Regions from separate parts of the Streptomyces rimosus genome, predicted to be linked through region 2. Evidence: predicted binding sites of a transcription regulator. Region 2 holds the regulator's gene; each other region holds the start of a gene.
What was found. The regulator HrcA, encoded in region 2, represses chaperone genes, less so after heat shock. The targets are predictions, from matches to a motif close to TTNGCACTCNGNNNNNCNGAGTGCNAA.
Positions count from the first base shown of each region.

Region 1 (3,275 bases), 2.4 Mb from region 2:
CGACGGTGTCCGCGGCGAACCGGTCCGGTCGGGCGGTCCGCCCGTTTCGAGTCGTCATGGGCCGATCGTGCACCGATGGCCCGGGGGCGGCGCAAGGACCGCCGTACGGAACCGGCGGACCTCAGCCGTACGAGACCGGTGACGCGCCGGACGAAAACGCCGCCGGGGCGGCACCCCCCTGGGAGGAGGGGTACCGCCCCGGCGATCGAGGACAGATGACCCGGGAGGATCAGAAGTCCATGTCACCGCCCGGCATGCCGCCCGGAGCACCGGCCGCGGCGGCCTTCTCCGGCTTGTCGGCGATGACGGCCTCGGTGGTCAGGAACAGCGCGGCGATCGACGCGGCGTTCTGCAGCGCGGAACGGGTGACCTTGGCGGGGTCGATGATGCCCTCGGCGATCATGTCGACGTACTCGCCGGTCGCGGCGTTCAGACCGTGGCCGACGGCCAGGTTGCGCACCTTCTCCACGACAACGCCGCCCTCGAGGCCGCCGTTGACGGAGATCTGCTTCAGCGGGGCCTCCAGCGCCAGCTTCACAGCGGCGGCACCGGTGGCCTCGTCACCCTCCAGCTCCAGCTTCTCGAAGACCGAGGAGGCCTGCAGCAGGGCGACGCCACCGCCGGCGACGATGCCCTCCTCGACGGCCGCCTTCGCGTTGCGCACGGCGTCCTCGATGCGGTGCTTGCGCTCCTTGAGCTCGACCTCGGTGGCGGCACCGGCCTTGATGACGGCCACGCCGCCGGCCAGCTTCGCCAGACGCTCCTGGAGCTTCTCGCGGTCGTAGTCCGAGTCGCTGTTCTCGATCTCGGCGCGGATCTGGTTGACGCGGCCCTGGACCTGCTCGCTGTCACCGGCACCGTCGACGATGGTGGTCTCGTCCTTGGTGATGACGACCTTGCGGGCGCGGCCCAGCAGGTCGAGACCGGCGTTCTCCAGCTTGAGGCCGACCTCCTCGGAGATGACCGTGCCACCGGTGAGGATGGCGATGTCGCCGAGCATGGCCTTGCGGCGGTCGCCGAAGCCCGGGGCCTTGACGGCGACGGACTTGAAGGTGCCGCGGATCTTGTTGACGACCAGGGTCGACAGGGCCTCGCCCTCGACGTCCTCGGCGATGATCAGCAGCGGCTTGCCCGACTGCATGACCTTCTCCAGCAGCGGAAGGAGGTCCTTCACGTTGGAGATCTTGGAGTTGACGATGAGGATGTACGGGTCGTCGAGCGACGCCTCCATACGCTCCATGTCGGTGGCGAAGTACGCCGAGATGTAGCCCTTGTCGAAGCGCATACCCTCGGTGAGCTCCAGCTCCAGACCGAAGGTCTGGGACTCCTCGACGGTGATGACGCCTTCCTTGCCCACCTTGTCCATGGCCTCGGCGATCAGCTCGCCGATCTGGGTGTCGGCGGCGGAGATGGAGGCGGTCGAGGCGATCTGCTCCTTGGTCTCCACGTCCTTCGCCTGCTCCAGCAGGGCGGCGGAGACGGCCTCGACGGCGCGCTCGATACCGCGCTTGAGCGCCATCGGGTTGGCGCCGGCGGCGACGTTGCGCAGGCCCTCGCGGACCAGGGCCTGGGCCAGGACGGTCGCGGTCGTCGTGCCGTCACCGGCGACGTCGTCCGTCTTCTTCGCGACCTCCTTGACCAGCTCGGCGCCGATCTTCTCGTACGGGTCCTCGAGCTCGATCTCCTTGGCGATGGACACACCATCGTTGGTGATCGTGGGGGCGCCCCACTTCTTCTCGAGGACGACGTTGCGGCCCTTGGGGCCAAGGGTGACCTTGACGGCGTCGGCGAGCTGGTTCATCCCGCGCTCGAGACCGCGCCGTGCCTCCTCGTCGAACGCGATGATCTTGGCCATGTGAAGTGGTCCTCCCGGACTGGGGGTCCCCCCGGACTGCGTCTGGGGGAGGGTGGATACTCCGGACCGTGCTGGCGCCCGCGACGGACGGTCTGCGACCCTGTGGTTCCTTGCCCCACCGGCCCGCGGACCTCACCGAGTCGGTCCTTAGCTGTCACTCTCACTCGTAGAGTGCTAACGCAATGATTAGCACTCGGCACATGAGAGTGCAAGCGCGTTGGCGGGAGCCATCCCCGCCGAGCCCAGGTGTCAAACGGGGTGCGACCGGCTGATCTGGCACTTCCCCGTGGACCCCACCCCAACACAGAAGGTCCGCGTCCCCACGGGAGGACGCGGACCTTCGTACGCAGCAGTCGGTCGGCGCTATCAGCCGGCCACGCGGACCATGTCCGCCTGCGGCCCTTTCTGGCCCTGCGAGATCTCGAACTCGACCCGCTGACCCTCCTCAAGGGTGCGGTAACCGTCCATCTGGATCGCGCTGTAGTGGACGAAAACATCCGCACCACCGTCGACCGCGATGAAGCCGTACCCCTTCTCCGCGTTGAACCACTTGACGGTGCCCTGAGCCATGCCTAACTCCCCTATTACTGGCCCTTGCACAGGACCGCACTCCGCGGACCCGGGTCAGACCTCACCCCCCGACAGGAGGGGGTGTGCGCCGGAACGCGTCGACCGCCGCTGAATGTATCTGTCCAACTGCCCAGCGCAACAGGTCAATCGGACGAGAATTCTGCTCGCGAACAATCGCAAAAATGCGGTTATAAGCCCTTACTCCCGGGCAAGTCGGGCCGGGCAAAGCTCACCAATGGGACGAATCATGTCCACACTTCGCCCACAACTTGCCGGGGTCTCATATGCGCTCGGCACGGGCTCGACGGGGGGTCACCCCAACTGTATCGCCTTTAACAACACGGAATCGCCCCGTCCGCTTGCCGTGGACGGGGCGATTCCGGCCACCGGCCCCCTAAAGGGCCGGAAACGATCGTTGGGACTTTCCCGCGCTCAGCAGCCGCCGGCCACCGCGGGAATGATCGAGACGCCCGCGCCGTCCGGCGTCGGGGTTTCGAGGCCCTGCTCGAAGCGCACATCGTCGTCGTTGACATAGACGTTCACGAAGCGGCGCAGCTTGCCGGTGTCGTCCAGGACGCGCGCCGCGATGCCGGCGTGGTTCTTCTCCAGGTCCTGGATGACCTCGGAGAGGGTGGCCCCTTCGGCGGGCACCTCGGCCCGACCGCCGGTGTAGGTGCGCAGGATGGTCGGGATGCGGACGTTGACGCTCATGGTGTTTCTGCCTTCCAGGTCGCGGGAGGGGTGTGCGGAGGGGCGGGCGGGCGCGGGCGTACCGGGGCCCGGGGGCGCGTACGGGTGCGTACCGACGCGTGCGGAGGTGTACGGACGCGCGTGGACGCGTACGGGCGCG
Region 1 covers NZ_CP023688.1:3,868,265-3,871,539, forward strand. Annotated here, with positions in the region: gene CP984_RS16070 (SDR family NAD(P)-dependent oxidoreductase) at 1-58, opposite strand, end outside; gene groL (chaperonin GroEL) at 230-1,855, opposite strand; gene CP984_RS16080 (cold-shock protein) at 2,222-2,425, opposite strand; gene CP984_RS16085 (MoaD/ThiS family protein) at 2,858-3,136, opposite strand.
Region 1: groL (chaperonin GroEL) is a predicted target of HrcA. The motif match lies at 2,007-2,033, and genes of this name have one in related genera.

Region 2 (3,275 bases):
ACCTCGACGTGCACGATGAGGTCACCGCGGCCGTTGCCGCGCAGGTGGGTGACGCCGCGGCCGTGCAGCGGGATCGACTGGCCGGACTGGGTTCCGGGCCGGATGTCGATCTCCTCCACGCCGTCCAGCGTCTCCAGCGGGCACTTCGTGCCCAGCGCCGCCGCCGTCATCGGGATCGTGACCGTGCAGTGCAGGTCGTCGCCGCGCCGCTGGAACGTCGGGTGCGGCAGCTCGTGGATCTCGACGTACAGGTCGCCGGCCGGGCCGCCGCCGGGGCCGACCTCGCCCTCGCCGGCGAGCTGGATGCGCGTGCCGTTGTCCACACCGGCCGGGATCTTGACCGTGAGCGTACGGCGCGAGCGGATGCGGCCGTCGCCGGCGCACTCGGGGCACGGGGTCGGCACGACCGTACCGAAGCCCTGGCACTGCGGGCACGGCCGGGAGGTCATGACCTGGCCCAGGAAGGACCGGGTGACCTGGGAGACCTCGCCGCGGCCGCGGCACATGTCACAGGTCTGCGCCGAGGTGCCGGGCGCGGCGCCCTCGCCCGAACAGGTCGTGCAGACGACGGCGGTGTCGACCTGGATGTCCTTGGTGGTGCCGAAGGCCGCCTCGTCCAGCTCGACGTCCAGCCGGATCATCGCGTCCTGGCCGCGGCGCGTGCGGGACCGCGGTCCGCGCTGCGAGGCCGTGCCGAAGAACGCGTCCATGATGTCGGAGAAGTTGCCGAAGCCCGCGCCGAAGCCGCCGGCCCCGCCGCCGCCACCCGCCTGCGAGAGGGGGTCGCCGCCGAGGTCGTAGACCTGCTTCTTCTGCGGGTCCGAGAGCACCTCGTAAGCGGCGTTGATCTCCTTGAACCGCTCCTGGGTCTTCGGGTCGGGGTTCACATCCGGGTGCAGCTCGCGCGCCAGCCGCCGGAAAGCCTTCTTGATCTCGTCCTGCGAGGCGTCGCGCCGTACGCCGAGGACCGCGTAATAGTCCGTGGCCACTTACGACTCCGCGAGGATCTGTCCGACGTAACGTGCCACTGCGCGTACCGCTCCCATCGTTCCGGGGTAGTCCATGCGGGTCGGTCCGACCACGCCGAGTTTGGCGACTGCCTCGTCGCCCGAACCGTAGCCGACCGCGACGACCGATGTGGACGTCAGGCCCTCATGGGCATTCTCATGCCCGATGCGTACGGTCATGCCGGAGTCCTTGGCCTCCCCGAGCAGTTTGAGGAGCACCACCTGCTCCTCCAGAGCCTCCAGCACCGGCCGGATGGTCAGTGGGAAATCGTGCCCGAAGCGCGTGAGATTGGCGGTGCCGCCGATCATCAGCCGCTCTTCGGTCTCCTCCACCAAAGTCTCCAGCAACACCGACAGGACTGTCGAGACCGTCCCCCGGTCCTCCTGCTCGAAGGACTCCGGGAGATCCTGCACGAGCTGCGGCACGTCCGTGAACCGCCGGCCCACCACGCGGCTGTTCAGCCGCGCCCGCAGGTCCGCCAAGGAGGTCTCACCGAACGGCGCCGGACAGTCCACCATGCGCTGCTCGACCCGGCCGGTGTCCGTGATCAGGACCAGCATCAGCCGCGCCGGAGCCATCGACAGCAGTTCCACATGACGCACCGTGGACCGGGTCAGGGACGGGTACTGCACGACGGCGACCTGCCGCGTGAGCTGCGCCAGCAGCCGTACCGTACGCCCCACCACGTCGTCGAGGTCGACGGCGCCGTCCAGGAAGTTCTGGATGGCGCGCCGCTCGGGGCTGGAAAGCGGCTTGACGCCCGCCAGCTTGTCGACGAAGAGACGGTAGCCCTTGTCCGTGGGGATGCGCCCGGCGCTGGTGTGCGGCTGGGCGATGAAGCCCTCGTCCTCCAGCGCCGCCATGTCGTTGCGGACCGTGGCGGGTGAGACACCGAGCTTGTGCCGCTGGGTCAGCGCCTTGGAGCCGACCGGCTCCTCGGTCCCGACATAGTCCTGGACGATGGCGCGCAGCACTTCGAGTCTGCGTTCACTGAGCATCGCGCACACCTCCAGTCCGGCCGTGTCACCGGCGCGGGGCCGGTTCTTTCCCGGGTCGTCTTCCCTGGCACTCATCAGGTCCGAGTGCCAGACCCGGACCAAGTGTACGGCCGGGTCACGTGGGCAGGGCAAGGGCCGCGGTACCGGGGACGTGCCCGGCACGGCCGGGGCGGCGCATCGCGGCGTACGGGCGGCGGGCCGCGCGTACGTGCGGGAGGCCGGGAACCACCGGTCCGGCGGGCCACCGTATCGCGGCGCGGAAGGCGCGGGTCCGACGGTCCGGCGGGCGGAGGTCCGCCCCCGGCGGCTAGCGTCTCGGTATGCGTACGACGTGGGAAGAAGCCGGGTGGGAAGAGCTCGGCGCGGGGGTCGGGCGGCGCCGGATGCCCGGCTGGGACGAGACCGTCGGTGCCGTCGTCGGCGCCACCGGCGTGCTGATCGTCGACACCGGCGCGACGCTCCGGGACGGCGCCCGGCTGCGCCGCGAGCTGCGCGGCATCGTGGGCCGTGACGTGACGCACGTCGCGCTGACCCACCCGCACTTCGATCACGTGCTGGGCGCCGCGGCCTTCGCGGGCGTCCAGGTCTTCGGAGCGGCGGGTCTCGATACGTATCTGCCGCGCGCCCAGGAAGAGCTGCGGCGCGACGCGGTGTCGTACGGCGTGGACCCCGACGCCGCCGCCGAGGCCACCGATCTCCTCGTCCGCCCGCACCACCTCGTCTCCGGCGAACGCGTCCTCGACCTCGGCGGCCGGCAGGTGCTGCTCGCCAACGTCGGCCCCGGGCACACCGCCCACGACCTGGTGGTCCTCGTCCCCGGTACGCACGGCTCGCCCGAGGTCGTCTTCTGCGGCGACCTGGTCGAGGAGTCCGGCGAGCCCCAGGCCGGGCCGGACGCGGTCCCCGGGCAGTGGCCCGCCGCGCTGGACCGGCTGCTGGCGCTCGGCGGGGAGGACGCGGTGTACGTACCCGGGCACGGCGCTGTCGTGGATGCCCGATTCGTCCGTGAGCAACGTGACGCGCTCAGCCGTCGCTTCGGCGTGTCGCGGCGCTGACCGGCCATCCCTTCTTATCGTCTGTCGGATGCGCAGCAGACAGTACGGCCCGGGCCTGACCCCGCCGTGGAAGAAGCAGCAGCCGGCCCCCGAGGTCGCGGCGGAGCCGGACCTGGTGGTCGAGGAGGCCGTGACCGGGTTCTGCGGCGCGGTGGTCCGCTGCGAGAAGACCGCCGAGGGCCCCACGGTCACCCTCGAAGACCGCTTCGGCAAG
Region 2 covers NZ_CP023688.1:6,306,983-6,310,257, reverse strand. Annotated here, with positions in the region: gene dnaJ (molecular chaperone DnaJ) at 1-989, opposite strand, end outside; gene hrcA (heat-inducible transcriptional repressor HrcA) at 990-2,006, opposite strand; gene CP984_RS27255 (MBL fold metallo-hydrolase) at 2,327-3,061, shown strand; gene CP984_RS27250 (DUF3097 domain-containing protein) at 3,090-3,275, shown strand, end outside.

Region 3 (3,275 bases), 1.1 Mb from region 2:
GACGTAGCCCTCCAGGCCGGCGTTCTCGGCGATCCAGCGCAGCGGCTCGACGACGGCGCGGCGGACGACGGCGACACCGGTGGCCTCGTCACCCTCCTTGCCGAGCGAACCCTCCAGCACCTTGGCGGCGTGCACCAGAGCGGAGCCACCACCGGAGACGATGCCCTCCTCGACCGCGGCGCGGGTCGCGGAGATGGCGTCCTCCAGACGGTGCTTCTTCTCCTTGAGCTCGACCTCGGTGGCCGCACCCACGCGGATCACGCAGACGCCGCCGGCCAGCTTCGCCAGACGCTCCTGGAGCTTCTCGCGGTCCCAGTCGGAGTCCGTGGTCTCGATCTCGCCCTTGATCTGGTTGACGCGGCCCTCGACGTCCTCGGACTTGCCGCCACCGTCGACGATGGTGGTGTCGTCCTTGGTCACGGTCACGCGGCGGGCGGTGCCCAGCACGTCCAGACCGGCCTGGTCGAGCTTGAGGCCGACCTCCTCGGCGATGACGGTCGCGCCGGTCAGGGCGGCCATGTCGCCGAGCATCGCCTTGCGGCGGTCACCGAAGCCGGGGGCCTTGACGGCCACCGCGTTGAAGGTGCCGCGGATCTTGTTGACGACCAGCGTCGACAGGGCCTCGCCCTCGACGTCCTCGGCGATGATCAGCAGCGGCTTCGAGGAGCCGGCCTGGATGACCTTCTCCAGCAGCGGCAGCAGGTCCTGGATCGAGGAGATCTTGCCCTGGTGGATGAGGATGTACGGGTCCTCCAGGACGGCTTCCATGCGCTCCTGGTCGGTGACCATGTACGGCGACAGGTAGCCCTTGTCGAAGGCCATGCCCTCGGTGAAGTCCAGCTCCAGACCGAAGGTGTTGGACTCCTCGACGGTGATCACACCGTCCTTGCCGACCTTGTCCATCGCCTCGGCGATCAGCTCGCCGACCTGCTTGTCCTGGGCGGACAGACCGGCGACGGCGGCGATGTCGGACTTCTCGTCGATCGGACGGGCGGTCGCGAGCAGGTCGTCGGACACGGCCTTGACCGCGGCGTCGATGCCCTTCTTCAGGGCGGCCGGGGAGGCACCGGCGGCGACGTTGCGCAGACCCTCGCGAACCAGCGCCTGGGCCAGCACGGTGGCGGTGGTGGTGCCGTCACCAGCGATGTCGTTGGTCTTGGTCGCCACCTCCTTCACCAGCTGCGCGCCGAGGTTCTCGTACGGGTCGTCGATCTCGACCTCGCGGGCGATGGTGACACCGTCGTTGGTGATCGTGGGGGCGCCGAACTTCTTGTCGATGACGACGTTGCGGCCCTTGGGGCCGATCGTCACCTTCACGGTGTCGGCAAGCTTGTTGACGCCGCGCTCAAGGGCGCGACGGGCGTCCTCGTCGAACTTCAGGATCTTCGCCATGAGTTACGTGTCCTTAGTCGTTCTCTCCAACGAGCTGCGCCCCGGGCGACCGGTTGTTTAGACGCGGGAACCAGGGGCGCAGATCAAGGCAATCTTCGGTGAATTACTTCTCGACGATCGCGAGCACGTCGCGCGCCGAGAGAACGAGGTACTCCTCGCCGTTGTACTTCACCTCGGTGCCGCCGTACTTGCTGTAGAGCACGACGTCGCCGACGTTCACGTCGAGCGGAAGACGGTTGCCGTCCTCGAAGCGGCCCGGGCCCACGGCCAGGACGACGCCCTCCTGGGGCTTCTCCTTGGCAGTGTCCGGAATGACCAGGCCCGAAGCCGTGGTCTGCTCGGCGTCGAGCGGCTGGACCACGATGCGGTCCTCAAGCGGCTTGATGGCAACCTTGGAGCTGGCGGTCGTCACGATCCGACCTCCCCCTTCGGAGATCTCACGGGGTTAACTGTCTGAGGTGGCGACCAGGTGGATCCGTCGTCGCGGGTGCCGGACCTGCCCGTCGCTGTGTTTGGCACTCCCCGGTGGAGAGTGCCAGGGCCGAGACTATGACGCGGTTAGCACTCGGTCAAGCGGAGTGCCAATTGCGTCGCGGCGCGGTGGGGGGCGATACGGGGCCGTCGGTCACTTTGCCCCGGGTGGGGGTACCCCATGCATGCCGCTGGCGCGGCGGGTGGGGTGGGGGTCTGGACCGCGCTTCGCGCGGATACGCATTGGCTTTGTTGTGGGGCGGGGGTGCCCAGGGGGCCATCTCCTCGGCGCCTGGAGTGGCCGTCATGTCTGGACGCAACCATGTAACGGTCGCCTGCGGGGAGTGTCCCCCTGCACACCCCCTCCCGTCGGTGTGGCGTGTGCGGGCCGGTGGGGGGAGGGGGAAAGAAGCCTGGTGCGCGCCCCCCCCATGAGCGGAAGCTCGCCCTTGCGTAGGCGCAGGGCCCGGGCGGCTCCGCGTCGTGCGGAGGGGGCCGCATGGGTCCGGCCGCCAGGGGTCTGTAAAAGACCCCCGCCACGGCGGCGGGAAAGCCGCCCACGGCGCGGGCTCGGGGACACGTAGGGGTCTCCCCGCAGGCGACCGAAGCCCCGGTTGCGTCCATACACTTCGGCCGCTCCAGGCAACGAGGAGAGACCCCTGCGGGGCCCCGAGCCCCCACCCACCGAACCCCAGGCGCAAACCCGCACCCCCACCGGGGCCACACCCACCTCCAGCCGACGCCACAAACCAGGGCACACCCCGCACAATGGCCCCATGCACATACTGGTCGTGGAGGACGAAGAGGGGCTGGCCGACTCCTTGCGTCGGGGGCTGGCGGCCGAGGGGCACTGGGTGGACGTGGCCCGGGACGGGCATCGGGGGCTGGAGCTGGCGCTCTCCGCGGCGTATGACGCGATCGTGCTGGACGTGATGCTGCCGGGGCCCAGCGGGTACGAGATCTGCGGACGGCTGCGGCGCCGCGACGACTGGACGCCCGTACTGATGCTGACCGCCAAGGACGGCGAGTACGACGAGGCCGAGGGGCTGGACGCGGGCGCCGACGACTACCTCACCAAGCCGTTCTCCTTCGTCGTGCTGCTCGCCCGCCTCCGCGCCCTCACCCGGCGCGGCCGCGCCGCCGAGCGCCCCCGTACGCTCCAGTGCGGCGATCTCACCCTGGACGCCGAGGCCCGCCGCTGCCGCCGCGGCGACACCGACATCGAGCTGACGGCCCGCGAACTGGCCGTACTGCGCTGCCTCATGGCGGGCGAAGGCCAGGCGGTCGCCAAGCGCGACATCCTCGACGAGGTGTGGGACTCACCGGCCGACGTGGACCCCAACATCGTCGAGGTGTACGTCTCGTCCCTCCGCAAGAAGGTCGACACCCCGTTCGGCCGCCACTCGATCCGT
Region 3 covers NZ_CP023688.1:5,243,196-5,246,470, reverse strand. Annotated here, with positions in the region: gene groL (chaperonin GroEL) at 1-1,392, opposite strand, end outside; gene groES (co-chaperone GroES) at 1,496-1,804, opposite strand; gene CP984_RS22475 (response regulator transcription factor) at 2,640-3,275, shown strand, end outside.
Region 3: groES (co-chaperone GroES) is a predicted target of HrcA. The motif match lies at 1,951-1,977, and genes of this name have one in related genera.